DNA from 2 places in the Paenibacillus sp. FSL E2-8871 genome. Region 2 is predicted to be linked to the other one. Evidence: riboswitches for the same ligand, from Rfam matches in the RefSeq annotation. Region 2 holds a riboswitch; the other holds the start of a gene.
The links. Region 2 has a riboswitch for glycine ahead of gcvT (glycine cleavage system aminomethyltransferase GcvT). Riboswitches for the same ligand answer to the same signal wherever they lie in the genome.

Region 1 (15,673 bases), 480 kb from region 2:
CGGTAAACGATATCGGTACACGGCACCAATGATCAACAAACATTCTATTACCCTGGAAATAAGGGTAGCAATAGCCGCACCCTTCAGACCAAGCGCTGGAGCGCCGAAGTTCCCGTAAATAAGTACGTAATTCAGTATAATATTCAACACAACAGCAATTAAGCTTACATACATCGGCCATTTGGCATGGCCCGTACTACGCAAAATGGCAGAATACATCATCGTGAGCATGACAGGTACAAAGCCGATCGACATGATCTGCAGAAAAATATACCCATTATCTATTACATTCGCATCTGTCGTGAACATGCTCAGGAAAAGCGGCGAATCGATGAAGACAGCCGCAGAAAATAAGAACGAGAACGCGAAGCCGACGATTAGTCCAAGGCCCAGCACCTGGGAGACGCTTTTGGAATCTTTGTTCCCCCAAAACTGGGCTGCATAAATAGACACACCCGTCGATAGACCAGCCAAGACAACCGCGATGATCCCATATATTTTGGTGGACATTCCCACCGAGGCAATCGCCACATCTCCAAGCTGCCCGACCATCAACTGATCCGTCAAATTGAGCAATGCCATCAGTAAGCTTTGAAGCGTAACAGGTACAGCGATTTTATACACACTTTTGTAGAAGTTCTCTTTCTCTGACATGGATCATTCACAACCCCCATATTCTCGATTTTACCGCGTCCATAGCCATTCGCAGTCTATGACTTCGTATGAGGTTATATCACTTTTTTGTAGCGCATGAGCGTATAATTATCTTTTGGCTGAATTTCTACAACCTTGAACTTTTTCGCAAAGCACAATTGCTGATATCCGTCTCCATCCACTAAAGTAATGTTCGTGGAACCCCCTATGATGATCGGAAGCTGCATCAGAATAATTTCATCGACGATGTCCTGATCGAAGATATGCCAGTTCAAAAAGCCGCCGCCCTCGACCATCAAGCTGGTAATCCCGAAGTTGTCTTCCAACTGACGTTCAAGCTCCACGAAATCGACTTTATCCTCACCGCAGATGAGGCACTCCTTCCCTCTTTCCCGGATCTGCTTGATTTTATATTCATCCCGTCCTTTCTCGGTTGTGACAATAATCGTCCTCCCCTCATCCGAAAGCACATTGCTATCCAGCGGAATATCCAAGGTGGTCGTCGGAATGATCCGGATTGGATTTTTGTTCTCCTCATACCGATTAGTAAGAAAGGGATTGTCCGTCAGAATTGTATTTTTGCCGACCATAATGCCCTGCACATTCCCCCGGAATAGATGAATGAATTCCATATCCTCACTGGAAAACAAAGAAAAAAGCTCCTTACTCGAATTACCAGCTCCCATAGTGAGCTTACCGTCAATCGAAATTTGGCTGAATATCGTTGTTTTCATTTGTCTTCTCCCCGTCTCTTTTTAGCTTTTATATGCGCCCCAGAATGCTTGGATGGTCTGTTCAATTTTTTTCAATGCTTGTTCAGAATTGCTTAAGGGCAGCTCGGTTAGACCCGCATTTAGCGCCTCCCATACATGAATCATGAAGGGGTACGTCGGCATCGGCCGTGCGTGCTCCAACAGCGATATAATCATCTTTTTGTTAGGCGTAGCAGAGGCAGCTAGACGGTTCAGCACCTCTTCCTGAGCTGGAATCCGCTGTACACCCAGCGTCCACATGGTTTGGCACTCATCACTCAGCATAAAATGCGTGAACGACAAGATATCTTCCCGCTCCTCCGATGTTAACGAATGATTCGGGTAAATCAAGCCGATAGAAGAAGACATGGATAGCGATTGCTGGCCTTCTATGACCGGAAGCTGGCAGACCGCAAGCCTGTTGTTCATCTGCTTGTCCAGATGGTTATAAATCCACTCTCCACAAATAATGGCGCCAATCTTACCGTCAATAAACTGCTCTAGCAGTCCTGTGGAACCGTCGAGACTGACGAGCACGCCTTGATCCATCTTGTCATGGATGAAATCAAGTGCTCGCTTCATTTCAGGGGTTACGATATTCGGCTTTCCATCCTGAACAGGCCAACCACCGAAAGCTGTAAGAAACGGAATAAACCAATAACCCTGCTGTAAATCTGCTCCAATCGGTATGATGCCTTGAGCGGACAACCTCTCTGCTGCCTCTTCGAACACTTCCCATGTCGTCGGCGCACTGGCGTAAATCTCCGGATTGTAATACACAACCAAATGATTGCCCCGTAATACCGGGATACCATACTGAACACCATCCAGTTGCATCGTTGAAAGTGCCCCTTCAGTCAATGCATCATCAAATAGCCAGCCCGGTACCTCAGAGTAAAGGCCATTCTCAACATAGGAGGACATATCCGCAGGAACCATCGCCAGATGCGGACCTTGATGGGTGTCCTTAATTTGGTTCAGGCGCGCAGTCAACTCCGTAATGTTCATCACTTGTGGCGTAATTTGTACGCCGAAGCGCTCTGTATACAGCTTGCAAATTCCCTCCAACACCTCAATCGAGGTATCTCCCGGACCGTCAAACTCATGCCATAACACGATTTCTTTGTTCTTCTTTTCCATCGCTGCCTCTCTCCCTTAACTAACTTGTCTATGATTGTTTACGAGCACTAAAGCCTGATTAGGTGCAAGTAGTAAGCTGTCTAACTTCTGACCTACGATGCTCCCCGTTAAGGAACTATCCAGCGTCACGGTCATTGGGCACCGCCCAGGTACCGCAGCCTTCAAATCAACTTGGCAGGAAGCATCAGCACTCAAGTTAAAGCAGCAGAGCAGCGTCTGTTCGCCATGCATATACCCGTACAGAACTGTACCTTCCGGTGATTGAGCCACGAAAAAGTTTTCTGGCTTCACTAGCTGAGGCCAATCTTTCTTGAATTCACTCAGCTCCGTCAGCAGCGGCAGCATCGGTGCAGGATTAGTCCAATTAATTTGCATGACGTTAAAAAAAGCGCGGGAAATCTCCTCTCCGTTCGTGTTGTCGCCAAGACCACAGTTGAGTGGCTGCTCCTCATTCATTTCATAGCCAGTCGTCACGTATGGAATTGCATTCGGAAGAAATTGATTAAATACCGCAATCATCCGAGCCACCTCAACACCGCCACGGCTCGTGATCCGAGGCGTATCTGCTGTTTCTGCACAGGCGAACACATGAATGTTTAACTCAGGCAGCTCCTCTAAGAATGAAACGAGATTGTCCTTATTGATTTGCGTCATGACATTCCATCCGCTGCCAAGCATAATGTTGTAGCCGGTGCTCGCCGCCTTCTTGTGATTACGATTGAACAAATCTTCGCTGATCAAGATTGCATTCGGATTCAACTCTTTAATCGTGTCAAAAATACGAGTCAACAGCGGAATAGGAAGTACATGTCCGATATCGATGCGGAAGCCATCAATCCCATACTTTTCGAGATTAAACCGTACGGCCTCCTCCAGCACATCCCACAGCTCCAGATTCGGCTCCTCACCCGGGTAGTCATTGCATTTAATCGTATCAAAAAGAACATATGGTGCCTGATCCGAACTTATAAGATGTCTCACTTGCGGAGAAAAGTCCTTGTAGAGGCGCAAGAACGTAATGTCTGCCCAAATCGGCTGTACATCGTTAATCCAATCCGAATGCGCGGGAGCAGTCGTTATCCCCATCTCTTGCTCCACCAAAGTTAATAGCTCATCTCCAGTTTTAGCAGCCCTCTCTTTTAACTGCTGCCAAAGGATTGGATGAAGTTCATTGGGCGGCGGCGAGAACTTCCGCAGAAATGCTGCGGTTTCCTGGCTGTGGTAGACCGTCTCCAATTTGTCAGGCGTACACTCCTCAAAGAATCCAAGCTCAGGAATCGATGGCGGTGCAAAGCCTTCTAATTCCTGCATTTTGATCCAATACACCCATTCGGGATGGTCGGTAATGAACGCACTGTTTTTCGCCGTTACACGGGGAATGAAATCAACAACAGTCTTAATATCAAGCAAATGACAAGCTTCTACCAAAGCGCTGAGCTCATCGTGGATCGTAAACTCCTCCATACCATCCAGCAGGCTGTCGTGTAGGTTCTGATCCAAGTGGAATAACGATTGCACAGCGTAAGGTGACCCGATATCGCCTTTCAGATTCAACTTGCTGTACTGATTCACTGGAAGCATATACAGAATATTGATGCCCATTTTTTTTAACAGCGGCAGAAGAATAAGGAATCTTAAAAAAGTGCCGGATTCAATTGTTCCATCATGGTTGTAATCCCAAGCCGTCGAATAACGAATTAATGAAGAATAGATCGCGCTGTCGTCTAAATTCGTGCGTTCCTTGAGCGAATATCTCCACGATAGCTTGTCTACATACTTCAAATGCTCTGTCAAAAAATCATACGGATGTACACAAATTTCACCGTCTTTTTCGAAAAGAACACGCTCATATTTGCACTCATTCCACACAGCAGGAATCCAAATTGGCGCGACGTCTTTATCTTTGTGTGTAGACAAGTAATCCTGAACAAGTCTAAATTTGCTTTCTTTGCCCATTAACAGATCCACCTCTCGTTGATTGCAGTTCTACGTTTAGGGAACAAAAACCGTCTTTACGGTGTCACTCCCAACCACCTTCAAAGAGTTCAATTCATAGCCGATCAACTCGTTTATTGCTGCCTCGTGCTGATTGAGCTTAACTTTTCTGGTCACCAATCTCTCCAGTTCAGGTGTCTCAGCGGCAAACCGCAAAGCCTCCTCGAACATGTAGCGGTATTCGCCTGCTGCGATAATTTTGATTGCATGCTGTACGAATTTGGTAGGGGAAAAGGTGTACCGATACTTCGCATTAATTCCAAAAGGAACAATGCGCCCTCCACGCTCAATCCATTCCTCCGCTACTTCGAGCTGAGTGCCCACCGTATCGATAATCACATCAAACTTATGTCCCGCGCAGATTTCATCTACGGTAGCTTGATTTAATTGGGATGGTGTTAGAGCAAAATCCGAGATCTCTCTAGCAAATGCCAACCGATAGGGATTAATTTCCGTCGCTACCGTGAGCGCAGCTTTTGATTTACTCACCATTTGACTTAACAGCCCCATTGGACCCGATCCAAGAATGAGCACCTTATCGTCAGCCGTGACATTAGCTTCTTTGAAATTGTGCAGCACACAGGCAAGCGGCTCGATTAATACCCCCGTCTCCCAGCTCATATGATCAGGCAAAAGGTGTGCAAACGTTTGTACAGTTGAGAAAAAAAAAGTGAATGTCCCATTTCGATTCAAACCAGCAATAGGCATCCCATTTCCATCGGAGCCTATACATAAGTGCGGCTGTTCTTTCAAGCAAAAATAACATTCATTGCAGCTTTGATTCGGATCGATAACTACTCGGTCCCCCACCTTAACACGGTCAACATTACTGCCAATTTCAATTACGGTCCCCACAGCCTCATGACCGCGAATGATTCCTGGAACTCCTTCCTCTTTACCGGTTATGACCGCTAGATCTGTTCCACAAATGCCTGTCATCTCAATCCGAATCTTAACTTCATCCGGGGTTACAATCTGTGGCTCTTCCCATTCGCAGAGCTCTAGCTTATCATTGGATGTCCACACCAGCGCTTCCATACGCATTCTCCCTTTCATTTTTTCTATTATCCATATTCCACCAGAATATATCATACCTCCCATGTAAAAGTAAGGTGAATATTGTCGTAAAATGTTATTGTTTACATTTTCATATAAAAACCAAATGAGCAATCGCTTTCAATTCACTTCCTCAAACGTTTCGATTGCGGCAAGTACGATTTGATCTGATCCATTTTTCTTCTGATTCAAAATCAACAAACTCCTCTTCCAACATGAAAAAATATGTTACTGTTACTGAGTACCTGACCATGTGTTCATAATTATTGATTATTAACGATTGCTCTCTGAAATCTAAAAAAATAGGACGGTGCATTATATGGTATTTGCATTTTTATTTATATTCGCTATGTACGCGGCAAGTAACTATTACATCGCAAGAAAAATTTTAAAATGGTTACAACATGTATTTCCAAGTATTAATGGGATTATATACGGAGTCATCTACAGCTTGTGTGCGGTAACAATCATTATTAATTTACTATTGTCCTCTTCAGCTATGACGACCGATTCAAGTATTGTTAATTTTATTGGTCAATTCGGGGACTATTGGATGGGGATCTACTTCTATTTGTTCTTGCTGTTACTCCTTTCCGATGTAATCTTACTTATTAGTAAATGGATCAAAATCATCCCCTCCCCTGCGCCAAAACGTGTTATTTTTCATACAAGGTCAGTAGTATTAATTCTAGTCATAGGATTGGTGTCCTATGGGATTTATAATGCGAATCAGATAAAAGAAGTTACTTATCCGATCCAAATACATAAAAGCACGTCGTTAGATCATTTAAATATTGTTCTGATCAGCGACTTACATTTAGGCTACGTAAATGATGTAAAGTTTATTGAAGACGTTGTTGATCGTATTAATAACATGCAGCCGGATATTGTGTTGATGTCAGGAGATATATTTAATGGTAACTACTATGCGCTCTCTAATCCTTCCAAAGGAATAGAGTTATTAAATACTATTCAGTCCACCTATGGGGTTTATGCTTGTTTAGGTAACCATGATGCAGGACGATCATACGATGAGATTGTGAACTTTATAGATAAGAGTAATATTAAACTTCTAAATGATGAGCATGTCGTTATTGATAATCAATTCGTTGTAGTTGGCAGGAGAGATTCATCACCGATTGGTGATCAAGGACATGCTAGAGCAGTTACTTCTGAAGTGATGAGTAACATTGATACAACTATGCCCGTTATCGTAATGGATCATCAACCCACGAATATGATTCAGTACGGAGATGATGTCGATTTAATACTTAGCGGACATACACATCAAGGACAAGTATTTCCTGCAAATCTAATCACCAACGCTATGTTTACAGTAGATTACGGGCACTATCAGAAAAATCAGAACAGCCCTAACGTCATCGTCACATCTGGTGCAGGGACTTGGGGACCGCCATTACGCATTGGAACGAATAGTGAGATAGCACTAATTAAAGTTGATTTTAAATAGAATGATTTATAAAAAAAAGCGGACAGCCTTTGGACGAGAATTACCCCCCTAGACTGCCGCTTTTTATAGTTTTACCTAAGGTTGGTGAGGAGAATATCCGTTATCTTGAAATTTGTCTCTCTACATCATACAACGGTTTTTACCCATATCCTCCTGTAGCAAAGTCTAGCGATTATAAATACCTTCTTTTATACATCAAGGTAATTTGGCCTGCTATGTATTCCGCACTATATTGGCTGCCATCCTTAATCCACCACATAATAATCCCTAATAGTGATGCTGCAATAATATCAAGGGAGACAACCTCCTTAGTGGAATCTATGTTTCTCACGTTTCTTCGCTTTTCGATAGTATTTTTTAATAGGTTGGTTAATTGGTTTTTGAAGCCTTTGTGCTCTACCAATACAGCAAAGATTTGCCGGTATTCATAAAAATAACTTAAAAATGTGACCAACTGCTCCTGCTCGATACTGCTCTTCACTTGTAATAACGGTTCAACCTTCATGGACAGGTCATCAAAGATTTCATGTACGATCTGGCGCAATAAATCGTTAATATCCTCATAATGCAAATAAAACGTTGCACGATTCAGCTCAGCACGGTTGGCGATTTTTTGGACAGTCAATTGAGAAATCTCCACATTCTCGGCCAATAATGAAAAAACAGCATTTTTCAGCATCTTTTTTGAGCGAATGGCTCGTGGATCAACTTTTTTATGTTCGGACATTTCATCCCTCTATTATCGTTTATATAGTATTTCATCAACTAATTTACCCATTCTGTCGATTAGTCGACATTTTCAATAAAATTGCAAATAGGAATACCGTTTAAATACTGATATGATTTATTTTATCGACACTATGTCGAAAAAGCAATGAGGAGAGGCCTGCACCATGCAAGAAGATATTAAGAAAATAAATAAAGGAATCCTATTAACCATCCTAATTTTTGGTTGTTTCTTATCTACACTCAATCAGACGCTTTTAAATGTCGCCTTAAGTAGTCTGATGGATGTATTTGATGTCACGGCAACAACTGTACAATGGATTTCAACGGGTTTTATGCTGGTCAACGGGATATTGATTCCGATTACAGCCTATTTAATGAAACGTTTTACAACACGTCAATTATTTCTAAGTGCCATGTCATTTTTATTAATTGGCTCAATCATTTGTGCAGCAGCGCCGAGCTTTAGTCTACTCTTAGTCGGACGGATGATCCAAGCTGCAGGTGCCGGTATTATAATGCCGCTCATGATGAGCGTTGTGCTCGCTATTTTCCCTGTTGAAAAACGCGGCAGTGCTATGGGACTGCTTGGACTGGCGATGATATTTGCTCCTGCTATTGGGCCGACGCTTGCGGGATTTATTGTTGAATATCACTCTTGGCGCTGGTTATTTATCGGCCTCATTCCACTCGTCATCATTGTTATAGCGTTGGCATTCAAGTATTTAGTGAATGTATCCGAGACGTCTAAGTCTAAGCTTGATGTAGTAAGTGTTCTTTTATCGACCGTTGGATTTGGCTTAATTTCATACGGCTTCAGTAGTGCAGGCAGTAAAGGCTGGGACGATGTAATAGTAATTCTGACCTTAGGGATCGGGATCGCTGTTACGGCCGTATTCTGTCTTCGACAAATCAAGTCTGATGATCCACTGCTGAACCTGTCTGTCTTCAAAAATAAAGTTTTTACGATGACTTCTCTTATTAACGTGTTAATTACCATGATGATGTACGCAGATATGATTTTATTGCCTATTTATCTGCAGAATGGGCGTGGTTTTACAGCATTTGATGCAGGACTACTCTTGTTGCCGGGAGCACTCGTAAATGCGTTCATGTCACCCGTCACCGGTAAATTATATGACCGTTTTGGTGCTAAACCACTGTTCATCATTGGTTTACTCTTTATTATTCCATCTATGTGGGCGGTAACTGATCTATCTGAATCGACCACGTATATGTATCTAATGATTCGTACCATTGGCTTGCGAATTGGATTAAGCTTCATTACTATGCCACTCAATACGGCTGGACTAAATGCACTACCCAAACAACTCGGCACCCATGGTACAGCAGTGAACAATACCGTTCGCCAAATTGCCGGAGCCATCGGTACTGCTGTCGTAATTACGATTTATACAGTACAGGCAACAAGTCATGCGGCCACAGTGATGCAGAGCAACCCCTCTACTACTCCTGAGATCCTTAAATCCCTTGCATCCATTCTTGGGGCAAGTGACGCCTATTACTTTATGATGATTTTATCCGTCGCCGCGTTTGTTATAACATTATTTATGCCGATGAAGAGCAAGATCATGGTTGAAAAGAAAGCAAACCTAGTTAACAAGGAATAACCTTATAACGTGGAATGTAAAAAGGACAGCGATCAGCTGTCCTTTTACATTATTAATAGCTTTTCCCGGCTCACCGGCTTACTCTTGTTTATATTTTTCTTTCAGGATGCTGGAGCCGATTCCCCCGCTAACCATTAAAATCAGAGAACCGAAGTTCCAAAAGAATGACCCGCCATTCAAGGTAATCTCTAGTGCCGTTACTTTGTTCAGAAAGAGAACACAGAGTTTAATCACTAATAGCACAATGCCTGCTATTACGAAGACATCAAATACAAACTTTAATTTCGGGTGAGCCAATTTCTTGCCTTCTTCTATCACCTTTTTGGTCAACTCCTCGTCACTCCTTAGTAACTCATCGATAGTTACCCCAAAAAGATCGCTTATTTTAATAATGATTTCAATGCTTGGGTAGTTTTGACCATTCTCCCATTTCGAAACCGACTGTCGGCTTACAAACAGCTTCTCGGCCAGTTCTTCTTGTGACCAACTTTTTTTATTTCTTTCCGCTTTTAACTTCTCCCCAAAGATCATAACAGCAACTACCTTTCTGCAATTCATAAGCCTATATTGGATTAATCGTATGCAGAAGTAAAGAACGCTTTAGTTGCAGCCCCGCAACCCCAAGTTGCAGTTAACACTAGGCTTACCGCTAGTTGATGTTGACCTCACTCAAGCTTGATTACTTCTCCCCTTTTTACTTCTAATCGAATACAAGATGAATAATAAAATAAACCATAACGGAGTACACAATAGAGCAGGGCGTGTTTCTCCAGCGAACAGCATGATGATTAGTATTCCAGCGAACAAGGTTAAGACAATATAGTTAATAGCAGGTGTGAACGGTGCTTTGAATTTGGATTTCGCCTGTAAGTCTGGCCGAGTTTTCTTGTACTTAATATGGCAGATGAGCACAATGCCCCACACCCATATAAAACAAATGGCGCTAATCGTTGTTACGATTCCAAAAGCCTGCTCCGGAATAAGTTTACTTAAAAGAGCACCCACAGATATAACAATTGTAGAAATGAATAACGAGTTACCTGGTACATGGTTTTTATTCAGTTTGCCCAAATGAGGTGCCGCCTGGTTATTTCTACTCAAATTATAGAGAATTCGGCTTGTTGAGAACATCCCACTATTACAAGCGGAAGCAGCTGAGGTTAGTACAACAAAATTAATAATCCCTGCGGCAATTGGAATCCCTACTAAAGTAAAGGTTTTTACAAAAGGACTTTCTGCCGGACTAAGCTCCGTCCAAGGGTTAATGCATAGCAGGACGAAAAGCGCGCCGACATAGAAAAATAGAATCCGTAAAGGAATTTTATTAATCGCCGATGGGATATTTTTCTCCGGATCCGCTGTTTCCGCTGCTGACACACCCACCAACTCCACACCGACATAAGCAAATACAACCATTTGAAAAGAAAATAAGAAGCCTGATATACCGTTCGGAAAAAAGCCCCCATGCTCCCATAGGTTCCGTATCGTCACCGATCCTGCATCCGTCTTAAATCCTATGATCAGTAAAATGACCCCAAGTCCAATCAAGGCGAGAATCGTAATTACCTTAATTAAAGCAAACCAAAATTCTAGTTCCCCAAAGCTCTTTACAGTTAATAGATTAAGTCCTAATAACACGACCAGACAGGCGATGGCAGGAACCCATTGCGGGATATCAAACCAATACTGTACATACACGCCAACAGCGATGACATCAGCCATAGCCGTCATGATCCAGCAAAACCAATAGGTCCAACCGGTAATGAATGCGACTCGTGATCCAAGGTAGTCTTCTGCAATATCCGTAAACGATTGATAGCCCGCTTTAGATAATAGGAGCTCTCCCAGTGCTCTCATCACAAAAAACACAGCAATACCCACGATTAAATACGTGATCATGATGGATGGGCCTGCCTTCTCTATCGCCTTTCCTGATCCCAGGAATAATCCTGTACCAATGGTGCCGCCAATAGCAATAAGTTGAACATGCCGATTGGCTAGCTCTCTCTTTAATTCTGGTTGTGCCATACCTAGTTCCCCCTTGTGAGTACAATAAATTGGAATAAAAAAGAGAGATTGGATGTCATCCAATCTCCCAGATCGTAAGAATATCAAATAATATTTGCCCTACTGATGGCGATCAGCATGACAAATACATATTCAGTACTCTTCTGTCCTTTTGCCTGAGATTGTGAACCCTTCGGCGCCGCGGAATTTCCGCAGTCTCTCCAGAAGCTGCTCCAGCTAAAGTGTAATCCTTAGCCATCATAGCTCGTGAATTATGAAGTTGATAAAGCGGTAACGCAGTAAAGCTGTTCTGATATTCTAACATATTACTTGTGATGTGAGTGTTAATCAGTGATAAAAGTCTCAAGAATTTAAAGTTAGCCTCATGAACATACTACTTTTTGAAAAGCAAAAAACTAAAGGAGTATGCTGATGAAAGCCGCTGTAGTAAAAAAATTCAAAGAAAAGTTAGAACTACAAGACGTACCTAAACCAAAACCCGGACACAAAGAAATCCTTGTCCATATTCAGGCGTGTGGTGTATGTCATACTGATTTGCACGCTGCTCATGGCGATTGGCCTGTCAAACCAAAGCTCCCTCTAATTCCCGGACATGAAGGCGTCGGAATTATTGAAGAAATAGGTGAAGGAGTTACACACCTAAAGGTAGGTGACCGAGTAGGAATTCCCTGGCTGTATTCAGCCTGCGGTCATTGTGAGTATTGTCTTACAGGAAGAGAGACTCTTTGTCTGGAGCAGCAAAATTCCGGATATTCCGTAGATGGCGGATATGCAGAATATTGTGTGGCGGCAGCCGATTATGTAGTGAAAGTTCCTGATAACCTAAGCTTCATCGAAGCAGCACCTTTATTTTGTGCTGGCGTTACGACCTATAAAGCTTTGAAAGTATCGGGTGTAAAACCAGGTGAGTGGGTAGCCATATTCGGCATCGGAGGATTAGGTCATCTTGGCGTACAATATGCAAAAGTGATGGGAATGAATGTAGTGGCCATCGACACGTCAGATGAAAAGATGGAGCTTGCCAAAAAACTTGGCGCAGACAAAACCGTAAACGCATTAAAAGAAGATGCCGCAGACTGGATTCAAAAAGAAGTAGGTGGAGTGCATGGTGTCGTTTGTACAGCAGTTGCGAAAAAAGCATTCGACCAAGCCTACCGTGCCATTCGCCGTGGCGGTACCTGCGTCATGGTTGGGCTGCCCCCTGAATCCATGGATGTTCCTATCTTTGATACGGTATTAAACGGTACAAAGGTAGTCGGTTCGATTGTCGGCACTCGCAAAGATTTACAAGAAACATTACAATTCGCTGCAGAAGGAAAAATAAAAACCATTATTGAGACACGTAAACTAGAAGATATTAATGAGATCTACGATCTGATGTTAGAAGGCAAAATCAATGGTCGAATCGTCCTTGATATGACGAAATAATCCGAAAGAAAACATGCTCGAAAAGTACTGCTTTTCGGGTTTTTTTATGCCTAAAAATCCCCCTACTAGCAATACTTTTCTGCACAATGTTTCTGTTGTGATCAATCAAGCTCTGCGCGGGAGACCGGATTAGGTCACGTCCTCTTCTGCGGCTCCCACTTCCAGCCGTGCAATAACCTCTGAGCGGGCTTGATCCGTGAAGCGAAGCACTCCGTTCTCCTGAACGATCAGCCCTTCCCGAATCCGCCCATCCAGCCAGTCACTGATCCAGCCGGGCGCATACCCGCCTTGACCGAACTCGCCGCCAAAAGCGATTATCTTCTCATACACATCCAGATATTGTTGATGGCTCGTATTCGGATAAGAGCTTGTGTACAGCCAGAACTGCACATCGTACATCAGAGTAGAGAGCTCATCTGCATGAAAGGAAAAGTGTCCCTTCTCTTCAACGATTCGAGTACAGACATTACGAATCTTCTGCTCAAGCTGATCTACCTCGGACACACGACTGCACAGCTCCGCGAGCAAAGGTGAGAATTTGCCTACGGCTACTTTTCGCAGATCCTCTTCTTTATCTTCTTGAGAGGTATCGTATTCCTCCTCACTCACCAGCCCGCGGATAAATGTCTCGAAGTCTTCAGCCAGGAACGTAATCTCATAATTGTCTTCCTGATCGACATGAATCACCTCGGGTTCGCCGTCCCTCCCGCAGTTCCGGTAATCCAGCATTACGACATCATGACCTGCCGAAGGGCAGTCACAAATTACCACGCCGATGTCAGGATACCCCCACTCCTCAATCATGAATGTGCTGCCAAGATCTCCGCAGAGCGAATAACTTTTCTTGCGCCCAATGCCCATAATGCCTGTAATCGCAATATGATCCTCAGCCCATGAGGTCGCGTCCTCCGTCGGGTAACAAGTATTGTAAGGAACTCCCCCATTATGCTCCTTCATCAGACGGATATAGGAGGCAGGAAGCTTGTAACCGAGCTCTTCTTCTACAGAAGCAATCAGCTCATCCGCAGGCGGATCAGAGACATATTCTCTTAGTCCATAATCGCTATCGTCCCAAAAGTCGGAGAAATCCATCCCTTCAAAAGGAGTTGCTTCCGTCCTCGGATCATTATGCGAATCTTTAATTACCCGTCTGGCCGCGGCGTGTTGTTCTTTGCGTAGCTTGCGCTGGCTGATGTTCAGTAACATGGCCGTATTCTCGTCGTCAGGATCGAGATCATGGGCGATACCCAGCACTCTCACTGCTTCCTCATACCGATTCAGATAATAGTAGGAATACCCTACACGAAAATGCCACAACGGGTCATCCTGCCCCTGTTCTGCAATCATCGCAAACTGTTCAAGCGCCTCTTCATAACGTCCCAGATTGTTATATGCTCTTGCTAGACTGCTGGTCACCTCGTAATCTCTGTCCTCTGGTGAAATCTCCATCAGGGTATCAACTATCTTCTGATGTTCATCATCTTCATGCCACTTTGCCAGCTGTGCGATTAGCTCTTTATCCATGTCTACCTCCCCAAGCGTATAATCAAGTTACTAAAATATAGAGAAATATGGTTTTCCCTATTCTACCAGATGGGATGTAGGTATTGAAAATCGAAAATAGGGCATCCCCAAAATAAATTTATAAAACAAATACGCAAGTGAACACGCAAAAAAGAGGCGGTTATCCCCGTTTCCGGTTATACGCCTCTGAGTTAGGTCACGACCATGCTCTAGTCTTGTTATTTTCTTATCAATAAAGAATATTATGGAATATCAGAATAGTCAAACCTCTACCTTTGTCGAGATTTCCTCATAATAATTCTCTTAACACATTTTTAGCCAGCCTTATTTTTTCATCATTAGCAGTACGAAGCAAACCCACAATGTCTCGAATATCGCTCTCTGATGATGTGACCATGAAATCTTCATCCAAATATGCAAACAACTGAATTAAATTAACTTCAAGAGCTTCTGCAATCTTATGTAAATTCAATAAAGATACGTTTTTCTCACCGCGTTCAATTTGTCCTATGTATGAAAAATGAAATCCGCCTCTCTCACCGAGTGCTTCCTGGGACAAGCCGCGCTCTTTCCGAAGAGTACGAATACGTATTCCTACCAGCTTCAATATTTCCTTATCCATCTCAGTATTCACCTCTCCATGTCAAAAGTGTAGACAAGTTTCATCAAGGTAAACACCGGATAGCGAATATTATTATTTATTTTAATATTTATAAGTATTATACTAGTATAATACTTTTCCATTTCTATTCTAGGGGGATTGCCATGGAAAAAAGATTGCAAAATAAAATTGACGATTATTATCAACTTGCTCAATATCATATGAAGTTAGTCCATATCATGAGAAAACATAATCAGAATAAAGCTGCATTCTATCTTTGTCATTCGGCACTCATCTCCATGATTCGGGCACTATATATTTATGAAAACAAGACAGAATTGGGATCAGGGATTGCTTTAATTGATCTTTTACTGCTTCTACATACGGATTATAATCTTGCGCTTGAGATTGTGGTGTTTATTGGCGAGTTGGACTACATCGTTAACGGAGAGGGGCAGGATTTAGAAGTTATAAAAATTGAGGCTAGCAATAGGGTGATAAATAGAGCAAAAGAGGTTTTATGCGAGTTGTGTAGGAGAATGAGGGTTGATCCCTGTTCACTTTTCTGATCGAATCATCTGAGATCTAGTTAGAGTGATACGAATATAAAAATTTCAATAGAAAGAAATAAACAAAGAAGAACAGGAAGGGGAAAGCCTTATTCTGC
Region 2 (15,673 bases):
AAGAGTCCTTTGTGTTCACCTTTACGTCCTGAAATAATAGGCGCTAGGATTTGCAAACGAGTCTTCTCTGGATACTGCATAATCCGGTCTACCATTTGTTCAACGGTCTGGGAAGTAATCTCAATTCCATGCTCTGGACAATGAGGGTGACCGATTCGAGCAAAAAGCAACCGGAGATAGTCATAGATCTCAGTAACCGTACCAACTGTGGAGCGCGGGTTGCGACTTGTTGTCTTTTGATCAATAGAGATTGCCGGAGATAATCCGTCTATCGAATCCACATCCGGCTTCTCCATTTGCCCCAAGAACTGACGAGCATAAGCTGACAAGGATTCAACATAACGCCGCTGTCCTTCAGCATAAATCGTATCAAATGCAAGCGAAGACTTACCCGAGCCGCTCAGCCCCGTCAGCACGACGAAACGGTCACGTGGAATCGTCACATCGATGTTTTTGAGATTGTGCGCCCTCGCGCCTTTAATTACAATATTATCGTTCGCCAACGGAACCTCTCCTTAATGAATCAAATATCAAAGCTGTTTTCTATTTATTCAAAAAGAACGGCCAGGACAGCACCGTTCAATTACTTATTTTAAATATCGGTGATGCATTTAAGGTTTATTACTCGGCCCGGAGCTCCAACAATGCGTCACGCAGCTCTGCCGCGCGTTCGAATTGCAGGTTCTTCGCAGCGTCCTTCATCTCGGCTTCCAGACGCTGGATCAGGCTTTGTTTCTCTTTCTTATTCATCTTGCCACCAACACCCGTGAGGTAATCCGCTTTGGACTCGGCAACCTTCGTTGCCTCGATGATGTCACGCACCTTTTTATTAATGGTGGTTGGGGTAATGCCGTGCTTCTCATTATGGGCGATCTGGATGGCGCGACGACGCGACGTTTCGCTCATCGCCTTCTCCATCGAATCAGTGATTCGATCACCGTACATGATTACACGACCCTCGGAGTTACGGGCCGCACGACCAATCGTCTGAATTAGGGAGCGTTCGGAACGAAGGAAGCCCTCTTTATCCGCATCGAGAATAGCGACCAGCGATACTTCCGGGAGGTCGAGACCTTCTCTTAGCAGGTTAATCCCTACCAAAACATGGAATGTACCAAGTCGAAGATCACGTAAGATCGCCATCCGCTCCAGCGTTTTGATATCAGAGTGCATATAACGAACCTTAATCCCAATTTCCTTAAAGTAATCCGTCAGATCCTCTGACATCTTCTTCGTCAACGTTGTGACGAGTACGCGTTCGTCTCGTTCCACCCGATCACGAATTTCACTAATCAAGTCATCGATTTGTCCCTCTGTAGGACGAACCTCAATGATCGGATCCAAAAGACCTGTAGGCCGGATAATCTGCTGCACCATGGTGTCGCAGTGCTCCATTTCATAGGGTCCTGGTGTCGCTGAAACATATACGATCTGCTTCACTTTTTCTTCGAATTCCTCGAACTGGAGTGGACGGTTATCCAGCGCAGACGGCAAACGGAAACCATGCTCTACCAGTACCGTCTTACGCGCCCGGTCACCATTATACATCGCCCGAATCTGTGGAAGTGTTACATGGGACTCATCAATAATGATCAACATATCATCTGGAAAATAATCCATTAATGTATACGGAGTTGCCCCTGGTTCACGGAAGGTGAGCGGACCGGAATAGTTCTCAATCCCAGAGCAGAAGCCCACTTCTTTCATCATCTCAATATCATAACGTGTCCGCTGTTCCAGACGCTGAGCTTCAAGAAGCTTACCTGCGTCACGAAGAACCGTTAAGCGGTCTTCCAGCTCTTTTTCAATGTTAACCAGTGCCACTCGCATCGTTTCTTCCTTGGTAACAAAGTGAGACGCCGGAAAAATAGCGACATGATCGCGCTCCCCGATCAGTTCACCCGTCAGTACATCAATCTCAGTGATTCGTTCAATTTCGTCACCGAACAATTCGACCCGAATGGCATGCTCACCCTGAGATGCCGGGAAAATCTCAACCACATCACCACGTACACGGAAGGTTCCGCGTACAAAATTGATATCATTACGCTGGTACTGGATATCCACTAGCCTGCTCAAAATCTCATTTCGAGGCTTCTCCATCCCTACCCGCAATGACAAAAGCAAGCTTCCGTATTCCATCGGCGAACCGAGGCCGTAAATACAAGACACACTCGCCACAATAATAACGTCACGCCGTTCGAACAAGGAGCTCGTTGCGGAGTGGCGCAATTTATCAATCTCTTCATTAATACTGGAGTCTTTCTCGATATAAGTATCGGAGGAGGGAATATACGCCTCTGGTTGGTAATAGTCGTAGTAGCTGACGAAATAGTCTACCGAATTATGCGGAAAAAACTCCTTAAACTCACTCGCCAGTTGGGCAGCCAAAGTCTTGTTGTGCGCAATAACTAACGTCGGGCGGTTTAATTTGGAAATAACTTGTGCAACGGTAAACGTCTTCCCCGTACCCGTCGCGCCCAGCAGCGTCTGGTGCTTCTTGCCCTGCCGGATGCCTTGTAGTAATTCCTCTATGGCATGAGGCTGATCGCCCTGGGGTGTATACTCGGACTCCAATTCAAAAGTCTTTGTACTGACGACAATATCACTCATTTGCCCGTCTCCCCTCTATCGTCTAAACTAGATTAATATATTATAATTGTTGTCTGAATGTTCTCTCTCCATACGATGGCAAGCTAAAACGCCTTTGGCGTCTCTAAAAGACGTTAAGCTGTTGTGCGAGAATTATAAGGATTAAAGTATAACGTGAAACTTATACTTTCTTATAATTAAAAAATATGGAAGATAAGAATATGTGTTCCCGTTCATTATACAGTGTTGCCTAGATCGTTGCAAACCATAATACATAGAAATGTTAGGAGCTTGAAGCATGGATATTACCTCAATAATCGGCCTATTGGCTGGACTGGCTGCGTTAATCGGCGGCTATCTCTGGGAAGGCGGAAGCCTCTCAGGACTGCTGCAGCTTAATGCAGCTTTGATTGTGTTCGGGGGTACGTTTGCCGCCGTTATGATCAGTTTCCCGGCATCTAAGCTGCGCTCCATTCCAACAGCATTACGCATGGCTTTCGGTAGCAACCCTGATCGTGATGTAGAAAAAGCAGAAGAACTTATTGCAATGGCAACCGTGGCCCGTCGCGGCGGCGTTCTAATGTTAGAAAAACAAGCTGAAGAACATCCGGACCCTTTTACACGTGAAGGTCTACTTCTTATTGTCGACGGCACTGATCCTGAGCAGGTAAGACAGATCCTTGAATTAGAAATGGATGCTAAAGAATTGAAGCATGAGAATTATGCTAAGATTTTTGAAGCTGCAGGTGGATATGCACCAACGATGGGAATTATCGGGACGGTGATGGGGCTCATCCGTGTACTTGGCAACCTTACAGATCCGTCAAATCTGGGCACATCTATCGCAGTGGCATTTACCGCAACATTGTACGGTGTTGCCATCGCTAATTTAATATTTTTACCCATCGCTTCCAAAATCAAATCCCGCAGTCAGAGCCAGCTACATAGTATGGAAATGCTGCTCGTCGGCATTCTTTCTTTGCAGAACGGGGATCACCCCTTGCTGGTGCGTAAAAAACTGAACTCATTCATCTCAGACACGGACACGAATGACCGTGCGGAAACTAGAGGTCTTCTATGAGACAAAGAGACCGGCGCAAGCGGCGTGTAGAGACTCGGGAAAGCCGCGACCGTTGGATGATTACTTATGCTGATCTAATTACACTTTTACTTATTTTTTTCGTTATATTGTATGCGATGAGCAGCCTGGATACTGACAAATATAACATCGTGACAGGCTCGTTATCCGAGACCTTCAAATCTGGCAGCACTGTCCTTGAGGGTGGGAACGGCATTTTAGATGCTGGGAAATCAACTGAGAACAAACCGGAAAGTACAGACGGGAATGGGAATGCAGCTGCAACTGCGAGACCGAATGATGGATCTGCTGAACAAACGGAGAACGAAACACCTTCGGCACGTGAACTTGCTTTTCGAGAACAAGAGGCTAAACTTGCTGAATTAATGGGTGTGATCACGAACTATGTAGAGGAAAATAATCTCGGAGAACAAATTTTTGTTGCCGACAAACCACAGGGGATAGAAATCACCCTCAGTGATCGTTTTCTCTTCGATATAGGTAAGGCAGACCTGAAGTCTCCAGCCCTGCCTGCTCTTCAGCAGTTATCTGGCTTATTCAGCGATATCGGCGCAAAGATCAGCATTGAAGGACATACCGATAATACGCCAGTATCTTCGGCTTCTCACTATAACGACAACTGGGAACTGTCTGGTGCTCGTGCGCTGTCTGTACTGCGCTTTTTCTTAGATCGGGAAGGATTGAATCCCGACAATTTTCAATATGCAGGTTATGCTGATACCCAGCCTACCGCGGATAATACAACGGCAGAAGGTCAGCAAAAGAACCGCCGTGTAGAGATCATTGTGATGCGGCAGCTTCAAGAGGGTGCCTAAAAAATGTTTTACTCAGAGCTAGTTACAGTAGCTAGGCCTGTGCGGGAGCGAATCTGCTTATCAACATACCAAAATGGGCTCGCCACTATTTATTACGGAAATACTCCCTGATTATCTGCCTATTCCCTTGTCCAGGCGCAGAATTAGGGAATTCCTCCCTGATTAATACCCTATTTAGTCAGAAATAGCGCTTTTCACCGAAATTTTAGGGAGGAATTCCCTAAAACCCTTTGTGTCACGCTATATTCGTCTAAAATAAGGGAGGTTTTCCCTAATTCCACAATCAGTAGATTCGCTTTTAAATAAAATCCCATAATTCTAAAGAGTCCCAGGATTTAACTCAAAAATCACCACCACTATCTATATAAAAACACCAAACAGCAAGTCCCCAAAAACGGAAACTTGCTGCTATAAATATCACATTCGGTGAAATTAATATTCAGAAAAAAATTAGAATTACTCCCCTACCAATGCACGATATCCAGCTGCATCTAGCAGACCTTTTACAGCATCAGCGTACTCTCCGTCCACTTCAATTTCAAAAATCCAACCTTCACCATACGGCTTATCATTAATCAGCTCCGGACTAGCTTCTAATCCGTCATTAATCTTGGTAACCGTCCCTGAGACGGGTGAATAGAGTTCCGATACGGTCTTAACGGATTCGATACTGCCTACGCTGTCGCCAGCTGAAATGGCCGAACCCACTTCAGGAAATTCCACAAATACGATATCGCCTAACAAATGCTGAGCATGATCCGTAATCCCAACACGTACTACGCGTCCTTCCACTTGCTGTGCCCACTCATGCTCTTCGCTGTAAAGAAGGTTATCTAAAACTTCACTCATTTCAAGCCGCCTCATTTCCAAATTGGAATTCTAAATTTAGTTATAGCCTAAGTGATCGCGGAGCATAATGTCAATATTACTAAAAGTAAAATAAATTTGTCGTTTTTTTGACTTTTTCTTGTTGACAGCGCCCTCCTATACCCGTTTAATGGAGACATACAAGAAGAAACGACGATGTCGTCTTTTTATAGACGATAACCGTTTCTCGAAGAAATATAAGGATAATGTATAATGTGAAACATATACTTTCTTATATTTGAAACAAATACAGTTGCGGATGATGGCATAGGGAGAGACTGTCTCACTTGAAGACGGCGCCGAAGGAGTAAGCCCTAACAGGGGTGAATCTCTCAGGCAAAAGGACCTTTGTCGGACGTACCTCTGGAGAGCATCAGACGCGAGGCTGAGTGCGTCAGGTCACCAACGGGGAAACTTGCATGTTAGTTACGCAGGGTAACTCTCAGGTACAAAGGACAGAGCAGAAAGCGATTAGTGCATTTATGCATGATTGCTTCTGCCTGTCCTTTTTTTCGTATGTAATCAGACTAGGGGAGTGACGACATGGATGCTTTGAAAAGAACGCCTTTTTATGATCTCTATTCCGCATATGCGGAGTCCAGGTGCATTGATTTTGGCGGCTGGGAGCTGCCAGTACAGTTTACAGGTATCGTGAAGGAGCATGAGGCTGTTCGCCAGCAGGCTGGACTGTTCGATGTATCGCATATGGGTGAATTCATGGTGATCGGAAGCGGCGCTGAAGCCTTTTTACAAAAAATGACGACCAACGATGTCAGCCGCCTTACCGATGGTGCGGCACAATATACGCTGCTCTGTTATCCAAACGGCGGGGTGGTCGACGATTTACTCGTGTATCGACTAAGTGAAGGCCGTTATATGCTCGTCGTAAATGCCTCCAACATCGATAAGGACTTCCAGTGGCTGCAAGAACATCTGACCTCTGAATTCGGTGAAGTCACACTCACTAATGTCTCTGACGAGACGCTTTTGCTCGCATTGCAAGGTCCGCTGGCAGAGACCATACTCGCAGAAGTTACTGATGCACCAATCTCAACGCTCAAGCCTTTCCACTTCATCGAACGCGCAACCGTCTGCGGTGTAGAAGTACTGATCTCCCGTACGGGTTATACCGGTGAAGATGGCTTCGAAATTTACGCTCCGCTGGATGGGGCAGCAACGTTATGGAACGGCCTTCTCGCAGCAGGCTCTCCTCACGGATTAACACCTGCTGGACTGGGCGCACGGGATACACTTCGTTTCGAGGCAAAATTGCCACTGTACGGTCAGGAGCTGTCGGCTGACATCACGCCTCTTGAAGCTGGAGTACAGTTCTTCGTGAAGCTGGACAAAGCGGATTTCATCGGACGCGATGCGTTGATACAGCAAAAAGAAGCGGGTCTCCCCCGCCGTCTTGTCGGTCTAGAAATGATTGATCGAGGCATTCCACGCTCCCATTACCCTGTCTATGCGGACGGCATCAAAATTGGAGAGGTCACAACCGGAACCCAATCTCCAACGCTGAAACGCAACCTGGGATTAGCTTTGCTTGATACAGCTTACAGTGAAATAGGCACAGAGGTTTTCGTAGAGATACGTGGCAAGCAGCTTAAAGCTGTCGTGATTAAGGCCCCTTTTTACAAGTATAAACGCCTTTAGCGTCCATATTAGGACGGTGAACTTTTAAGCGAGAAATAAAAGGATAAAGTATAACGTGAAAATTGTACTTTCTTATATTTTAAAAAAGCCAAGGAGTGAAACCTTAATGAAGCACCGTTATCTGCCCATGACAGCACAGGACCGCGTAGAGATGATGGAAACCGTCGGGATTCAGTCCATAGATGAGCTGTTCTCCGATATCCCTGAAGCCGTCCGTTATCAAGGCACTATGCCGATGTCTGAACCGCTCGATGAGTACGCCCTGCTACGTCACATGAAAGGTCTCGCTGACCGAAATGCTGACTTCGATTCGCACGCCAGCTTCCTCGGCGCCGGATTATACGACCATCACATCCCCGTGGTGATCAACCATGTCATTTCCCGTTCGGAATTCTACACTGCTTATACTCCTTACCAACCAGAGATCAGCCAAGGCGAACTGCAAGCGATCTTCGAATTCCAATCCTACATTTGCGAACTAACCGGTATGAAAGTTGCCAATGCCAGTATGTATGATGGCGCAACCGCATTATCCGAAGCAGCAGTCCTCGCAGCTGGTGCCACCAAACGCAAAAAATTAATTGTCTCCCGCACCGTTCATCCTGAAGCGCGCCAAGTGTTACGCACATCGGCTAATGCTTGGGGTCTTGAGGTAGTGGAGATTGACTATAGAGACGGTGTTACCGATCAGGCTAAGCTTGCTGAGGCCATTGATGTTGATACGGCTGCAGTACTGATGCAATCGCCTAACTTCTTTGGCAGCATCGAAGATCTTAGCTCCGTTGAGCCACTGATCCATGCTGTTAAAGGGTTGTTCGTCGTCAGTGCAAATCCGATCGCTCTTGGCGTACTAGAAACACCAGGTAAGCTCGGAGCCGACATCGTAGTCGGTGACGCTCAGCCACTCGGTATTCCCGCTTCCCTCGGAGGTCCAACCTGTGGATTCTTCGCTGTAGCAGAGCATTTAATGCGCCGCATGCCAGGTCGTATCGTTGGTCAAACTGTTGACCGTAACGGTAAACGCGGCTTCGTTCTGACACTCCAAGCTCGTGAACAGCATATCCGTCGTGAAAAAGCGACATCGAATATCTGCTCCAATCAGGCGCTGCTCGCACTCTGCGCATCCGTCTACCTGTCCGTAATGGGTAAAGAAGGGATGCGTGAAGTAGGCGAGCTGAACATTCGTAAAAGCCATTACGCCGCTAATAAACTAAGCGAACTAACAGGTGCTGAACTCACCTTCTCCTCCCCATTCTTTAACGAGTTTGTCGTGAAGCTTCCGAAAGGAAGCAGCGTAAGTGCAATTAATTCGAAGCTGCTGAAGGAAGGTTATTTAGGCGGTTATGATCTGGGCCGTGATTATCCTGAACTTGCTGGACATATGCTAGTAGCCGTTACGGAAAAAAGAAGCAAAAACGAAATCGACCAATTCGCTAGCGCACTGGAGGGCTGTTTATGAAACCGGAGCAAAGTCTAATTTTTGAATTAAGCCGTCCCGGCCGTTCGGCCTATTCTTTGCCACTGTGCGATGTGCCGCAGGAAGAAAGCTTAGAATCTCTGATTCCATCAGGATTACTCCGTAGCGAACCCGTCGTGCTTCCAGAAGTATCGGAAGTGGATGTCATTCGCCACTACACTTCCTTGTCACGTCGCAACTTTGGGGTAGATAACGGCTTCTATCCACTCGGTTCATGCACGATGAAATACAATCCGAAGATTAACGAAGATGTTGCCCGCATCGTAGGCCTAGCTAAGATCCACCCTTACCAGCCAGAAGAAAGCATTCAAGGCGCACTGGAATTAATGTATACCCTGCAAAATGACTTGTCTGCACTAACCGGCATGGATGCTGTATCTTTACAGCCTGCCGCAGGTGCTCATGGTGAATGGACTGGTCTCATGATGATCCGCGCCTACCATGAAAGCCGCGGCGAGACCCGCACGAAGGTTATCGTGCCGGATTCCTCACACGGCACCAATCCTGCTAGTGCTTCAGCAGCAGGACTTGAAACGATCACGATCCCTTCCACAGATAAAGGGATGGTTGATCTTGAAGCACTCAAAGCAGCTGTTGGCAGTGACACAGCCGCACTGATGCTGACTAACCCAAGCACACTCGGCTTGTTCGAGACCCAAATCGTCGAGATTGCTGAGATCGTGCACGAAGCAGGCGGCTTACTCTATTACGATGGAGCCAATTCCAATGCCATTATGGGCATTACCCGCCCTGGTGACATGGGCTTTGACGTTGTGCATCTGAACTTGCATAAGACAATGAGCACCCCGCACGGCGGTGGTGGCCCTGGAGCCGGACCTGTCGGCGTAAAATCCATCTTGATTCCGTTCCTACCACAACCAACTGTGGTGAAAAACGAAGATAGCAGCTTCTCACTCGACTTCGGCGGACCTGAATCGATTGGACGCGTGAAAGCTTTTTACGGCAACTTTGGTATTCTCGTTCGTGCCTACGCCTATATCCGCACCTATGGTCCAGACGGACTGCGTGAGGTATCCGAAAATGCCGTGCTGAATGCGAACTATATGATGCACCGTCTGGCGCCGTATTTTGAAATCCCATATCCGGGCGTATGTAAACATGAATTCGTAATGTCCGGCAAAAACCTCAAGCAGTATGGTGTACGCACCTTAGACGTTGCTAAACGATTACTCGACTTCGGCTACCATCCGCCAACCGTGTACTTCCCTCTGACTGTAGAGGAATGCATGATGATCGAACCGACGGAAACCGAAAGTAAAGAAACACTGGATGGCTTCATTAATACGATGATCCAGATCGTAAAAGAAGCGCAGGAGACACCAGAAATCGTAATCAACGCACCTCATACCACAGAAATTAGCCGATTGGATGAGACACAGGCTGCACGTAAGCCGGTATTGAATTGTTCTTGCGGTTAACAGCTAATGAGTAGTATTAAAAAAGCAGGCCACGATATCAGTTATCGTCGGCCAGCTTTTTTGTATGCGAATAAAAATCAACACTATGATCTACTCGGCCTGCTCCTTCGCAAAAATCTGGAGTTATGATATCCTAATTTCGAGGGTAGCGTTTTCCCTTAGAAAGGAATGTATTCCTTGTGAAATTTGAATTTGTCCATAATGTATTCCACAGAAAATATTTATTGTCCCTTCCCTATTTGCTCCTCGCATTATTTATGTTATCCGCCTTGTCTTCGTCCCATAGAATATTCTCTATCATCCCTTTCATATTAATTATGGTATCGTTGTGAAAATCATTATTTATAAAATCAAAACTTTGATCTCTCGCATTGTCCAAATACGCAAGTAAATTCTCATTTTCTAAAAAATAAGGCCCTTCCCAGCATCATTAAAAATGTCTGAGAAGGGCCTTTTTTAGTTGTTTATCACTATAAGTTTTTGATATTACGCACCATGCGTCGGAGTTTCTACTGTCCCCACGCCTTTGCGCTCCTTAGCCGATTTACGGAAGTAGAACAGCTCGTAAATCGCTGGAACCACAACTAGCGTAAGCAGCGTTGCCGCGGTCAAGCCACCGATGACCACAATCGCCAAGCTTTGCGAGACGATGCTGCCCATCTCGGCATGGCCGAACAGCAGTGGAGTCATGGCGCAAATGGTAGCAATAGCCGTCATCAGAATCGGGCGCATCCGTGTTCCGGCCGCTTCCAGAATGGCTTCGCGAATACCCATATGCGTTTCATTCTGCTTAATACGGTCGATAAGCACAATCGCATTCGTGACGACGATACCAATTAGCATCAGAGCCCCGAACAGGGCAGTGAAATCAGGTGTTACGCCGGATACGATCAGTCCAACAATCGCCCCAATCGCAGCCAAAGGCAAGGAGAACATGATTGCCAGCGGAGCACGAAGGGTTTTGAAGGTGAGGACCATGATCAGATACACCAACCCGATGGAGATCAGCGCTGTCATACCAAGGTCAGCGAAATCCTCTGACTGATCAACCGAGGCTCCGCCTGCAAATAGAGTCACACCCTTTGGAAGGGTAAGACTATCGGTTTGCTTTTTAATATCCGCTCCGATTTCAGACACCTTCTTCGGATCCACTTCCGCTGTAATTCTCGCATATGGCTTCCCATCTTTATGGAACAACAGTGCTGGTTCATTCCGAACCTCATAGGTTGCTAGTTGTGACAACGGCTTTGGACCTTCAGCAGTCATGAGCGTCATTGCCTTTAAATCTTGCTCTGTCTTAGGCTCAGCCATAGGATGTAACACTACTCCTGCAGGTGTACCGTCCAGTTCGATTTGCCCCATAGGGATCGGATTCAGCATAGCCGACAATTGCATGGTAATTTCTTGTGCATTGGTCTGTGCTGGATCTACCTTAAATGTAAAGACAGGTTTGGTATCCTCCATATTACTACTGACCTTCTGAATCCCCTCCACAGTCTTCAACTTATTCGTAACTTCTGCTGCAACAGCAGTAATATCTGTAAGATTATCACCCACGATATCAATATATTCGCTAGTGGAGCTTGAACCCATCATACTCATTTGATTAGCAACAAGTGTTGCCCCAGCGTAGGAATCCTTCACATCACGGACATGATCGATGAAGCCTTGCGCATCCGCACCTTTTTTCATCACAACGGTATAGTCCACTAAGGTCTCCGAGCTGACGGACCCCCACTGGGCCGCATCTGCACTGTTCCCTGATTGCATGATCACCGTTTCCGCTTCAGGCTGTTTCATCAAATCTTGCTCTAACTGCTTTCCTTTTTCTAAAATCTCTTTGACAGGAACATCCTTAGGATAATTCAACTGAACAGAGACATAGCTGGCATCTGAAGCATCAAGCGCACCTTTTGGCATAGTCACATAAGCAGCGATAGAGCCAATCAGAAGGAGAAGACCTAGCGATAAAGTAATCCATTTCCGGCGCAAATTCCAATCGAGGAATCGAGTGAACCATTTAGACGGCTCGTGTTCTTTCATTGAAGTTCTTCTCAGCAGCCATGAGCTTAACAGCGGAACCACCGTCAAAGCTACAACGAGTGAAGTTAACAGTGAATACGTGACCGTTAAGGCAAACGGAAGTAGGAACGCCTGTAAACTACCACGCAGAAGACCCATCGGCAGAAATACCGCTACCGTTGCAATCGTAGATGAAGTAATCGCTCTAGCCACTTCCCCAGTTGCGCTTATAATCATTTCACGGGAGAAGGGTTCTTTTTGCAGCCTACGGTAAATGTTCTCAATCACTACGATACTATCATCAACCAAGCGACCGACCGCAACGGCCACACCTCCGAGTGTGATAATATTCAGACTTATGCCGGATATATCAAGCAGATATAAGGTAACCGCTAGTGAAAGCGGAATAGAAACCGCCGTAATCAGTGTTGCCCGCAGGTTGCGTAGAAACAGTAAAATTACGATCGTCGCGAACAGCGCGCCGAGCAATACTTCACGCATCATACTATTCACCGAGGTAACCACCATATCTGATGTGCTGAATACGACCGCTGCCTCTGCATTTGGAATGGTTTTGTTAATATGTGCTACGGTATCCTGTATATGATCTCCGACACTTACTGCATTCGCATTAGCTTCTTTGGTTACTATGGCGAAAAGAACATCTTTCCCATTCGAGCGGCTAACACTCTCTTGATCTTCCTTCAATTCGATGACAGCAATATCCTGTAGCTTAACACCCGAGGATACGGGTAGCTTTTTTAGAGTATCGATACTATCAATTGTAGAAACCACATTAACGTTACCTGTCTGACCACCAATCGTCTGCTCCCCAAGGGATGCCGATACATTACGTCCCTGAAGTAACCCTAGTACCTGAGGTGTCGTAATTCCTTTCTCAGCCATTAATTTTGGATCTAGCTTCACCCGCACTTGCGGAGTTACTTTCCCATATAAGGCGACGTTGGCTACACCTTCTGCTTGTTGCATCTCTGGAATGATCGTTTCTTCCGCAAGCTTAAGGTTTTCTTTAGTCAGACCTTCGTCAAACGAAAGGGTGACCTGTGACACGGGAATCATGGAAGTATTCAGTTGAAGTACAAAAGGAGCCATCACCCCTTCAGGGAACTGCAACGAATCTACAACCTTTTGCACCTCCCCAGCAGCATCCTTCATATTTGTTTTTGAGTCATAAAAAATATTCACCTGTGCGTATCCGTCTCCGGAAGTGGACAGTATTTCTTTCTTTCCCTTAACAAATGCGGCCCCAGCCTCAATCGGCTTCGTAACCTTCGTCTCCATCGCATGGGCATCCTGACCCGGACCGAGCACCGTTACAGTCACTTGCGGATTATCTGCCTCTGGCATAAATTCCATCGGTAGCGAAGTGTAGCTCAGCCCTCCCACTACAAGCGCCATTACCACTAAAAGCCCTACCGCCGCCTTGTTACCGAACGACCATTTGGTTAACCATTTCATTATCGTTTCCCCTTCCACCCCGTATATTTCTGGTACTCCTCTTATGACTGCCCCATTATGTATTATTTTCCATCCCGAGATTTAGTTTAGACATTTTTGGTCGAAGTCAAAACAGCCCTACGGCTGGTTTTATACTCAGTCTTAAGACGGGGGGCTTTCTCCTTCCGAAGGATAGGGAATTAGAGCAAACAAAAAAAGAGCACCCCAAAAGCCATTTAAAATGGCTTTCGAGACACCCTTTTGCTATGATTATTATTTTTGTTTAGCGCGCACTGGATCGCGGAACATATATTTTAAGAGTGGTGGTGTTACAAGTGTTGTTACAATGACAACAATAATGACCGAAGTAAAGTACTGCTGCTGCAACAATCCGCTTTGCAGACCTGTTGCCGCGATGATCAATGCAACCTCACCCCGCGAAATCATCCCTGAACCAATAATAAGCGACGAATGGTTATTAAAACCTGTAAGACGCGCACCCAGACCACCGCCGAACAACTTGGTCAGAATGGCAATCACCGTCAACAACAGGACGAATCCTAGTTGACTGCCAACCCCTTCAAAGGAAACATTAAGTCCGATACTGACAAAGAAGACCGGAACAAAAATCGAATAGGCAATAGGCTCAAGCTTAGATTCCACAGTGTGCTTAAAGGAGGTTTGTGAAATAGCAATCCCAGCTGCAAAAGCACCGATGATGCCTGCCATCCCCATAATTTCAGCAAAATACGCGAACGCAAAGCAAATCATTAGCGCCGCTGCAATAACAGCCTCTGTCACCTTTAACGGAGCCATCCATTTCATAACCCGCGGCACAACGAACCAACCCACAACAAGCGCTACAGCGAAGAACAACACTTTTTTCGTAATTAAAAGACCAATGGACACTGATTCTCCTGTGCCGAAAAAGCTCATTAATACAGCGAGCAAAATAACAACCAGAATATCATCGACTACAGCGGCTCCCAGAATGGTAGAACCTTCACGTGTATTCAACTTATTCATATCCTTCAGTACCTGAACCGATATGCTGACTGAAGTTGCACTAAGAATGACACCCATAAACATAGCATTATGATAAGCAAAACCAAACATTTCTCCGATGGCGAATCCACCTAGAAAAGGTAAAATAATACCTCCGACGGCTACTGCGAAAGCTGACTTCCAGTTCTTGCGCAGTTGATCCAGATCAGTCTCAAGCCCTGCTATAAACATTAACAATAGAACACCGATCTCCGAAAAATAATGAATAAACTCTCCATTTTGAATCCAACCCAGTACCGCAGGACCTAGTATAATACCGACAATTAACTTACCCAGTACCGACGGTTGTCCCAGTCGTACAGATAAATCACCAGCTAGCTTGGTGAATAGTATAATCAGCATAAGATATAGAACAAACTCCATGTTTCATCCACTCCCTTGTTGTATATAAGAACTGCCAACCAGGGACATCTCCAAGCCAAAAAAAGACAAAGAGGAGCCCTTGTTGACAGGCTCCTCCAAAAAACAAAAAATTATTCAATTAAACAATATTAAATATATTATAACCGTAATATAAAAGACTGTAAACAAGATACGCCGATATTTTACCTTATGCAAATTTTAGTTAATAAAGAATCAGCTTCACTATTTTAGATAGAACACTTCACGTAAAGGCAACATTGGCACCTCATCATTGAAATCAAATGACCCTTCAACCATCTTTGAAGTAATGGCATTCCATCGGTTGCAGGCGTCACTTTTAGCAATGTAATCGAAAGCCGCTTCTGTATCCTCACATTCAAAGCAATAAAAAAATTGATTACCATTCTGAAAGATGGAGTAGTTAGAAATACCAGCCTTACTGTGCTCCTCCAAAACTTCTGGCCAAGGATTTAAATGCATCGCTACATACTCTTCCAGACATTCTTCCTTCACCCGCCATGTCCAAGCCAATTTATTGCTGCTCATCTGTTCATCCTCCTAGAAATGTCCTCTATTGTACATAATAAGAATCAAATACATTTGATACCTATTATTGTACCTGAAGGTAACAGCCCAAGCTATGAATATCTAGCCTTATGCTTTCTAAGCATTAATTCCAGCTTCACTTGGGCGGAGAATGGCAGAACCAATCGCCAGTAGCACAGCAGCCATAAGACCTAAGATGGCAAAGGGTAACCACAACTCATTCCAGCCCCCACCGGTTGCAGCGATGTCGACCGCTTGGATGGCCCATTTTTGC

Region 1: linked by a shared signal. The riboswitch ahead of NYE25_RS20610 (amino acid permease) and the one ahead of gcvT (glycine cleavage system aminomethyltransferase GcvT) in region 2 are both predicted to bind glycine.

The regions. Positions count from the first base shown of each region.
Region 1 is NZ_JBBOBV010000001.1:4,535,492-4,551,164, forward strand. It holds gene NYE25_RS20565 (MATE family efflux transporter) at 1-654, opposite strand, end outside; gene NYE25_RS20570 (dihydrofolate reductase family protein) at 729-1,388, opposite strand; gene NYE25_RS20575 (sugar ABC transporter substrate-binding protein) at 1,410-2,546, opposite strand; gene NYE25_RS20580 (alpha-amylase) at 2,562-4,502, opposite strand; gene NYE25_RS20585 (zinc-dependent alcohol dehydrogenase) at 4,539-5,579, opposite strand; gene NYE25_RS20590 (metallophosphoesterase) at 5,917-7,068, shown strand; gene NYE25_RS20595 (TetR/AcrR family transcriptional regulator) at 7,241-7,795, opposite strand; gene NYE25_RS20600 (DHA2 family efflux MFS transporter permease subunit) at 7,962-9,425, shown strand; gene NYE25_RS20605 (helix-turn-helix domain-containing protein) at 9,504-9,956, opposite strand; gene NYE25_RS20610 (amino acid permease) at 10,095-11,453, opposite strand; glycine riboswitch at 11,587-11,667, opposite strand; gene adhP (alcohol dehydrogenase AdhP) at 11,865-12,881, shown strand; gene NYE25_RS20620 (SMI1/KNR4 family protein) at 13,011-14,405, opposite strand; gene NYE25_RS20625 (helix-turn-helix domain-containing protein) at 14,695-15,027, opposite strand; gene NYE25_RS20630 (hypothetical protein) at 15,171-15,575, shown strand.
Region 2 is NZ_JBBOBV010000001.1:4,057,900-4,073,572, forward strand. It holds gene uvrA (excinuclease ABC subunit UvrA) at 1-503, opposite strand, end outside; gene uvrB (excinuclease ABC subunit UvrB) at 622-2,613, opposite strand; gene NYE25_RS18560 (flagellar motor protein) at 2,891-3,673, shown strand; gene NYE25_RS18565 (flagellar motor protein MotB) at 3,670-4,506, shown strand; gene gcvH (glycine cleavage system protein GcvH) at 4,963-5,355, opposite strand; glycine riboswitch at 5,633-5,731, shown strand; gene gcvT (glycine cleavage system aminomethyltransferase GcvT) at 5,917-7,029, shown strand; gene gcvPA (aminomethyl-transferring glycine dehydrogenase subunit GcvPA) at 7,136-8,488, shown strand; gene gcvPB (aminomethyl-transferring glycine dehydrogenase subunit GcvPB) at 8,485-9,945, shown strand; gene NYE25_RS18590 (efflux RND transporter permease subunit) at 10,432-13,446, opposite strand; gene NYE25_RS18595 (cation:proton antiporter) at 13,699-14,853, opposite strand; gene NYE25_RS18600 (L-rhamnose mutarotase) at 15,076-15,399, opposite strand; gene NYE25_RS18605 (ABC transporter permease) at 15,517-15,673, opposite strand, start outside.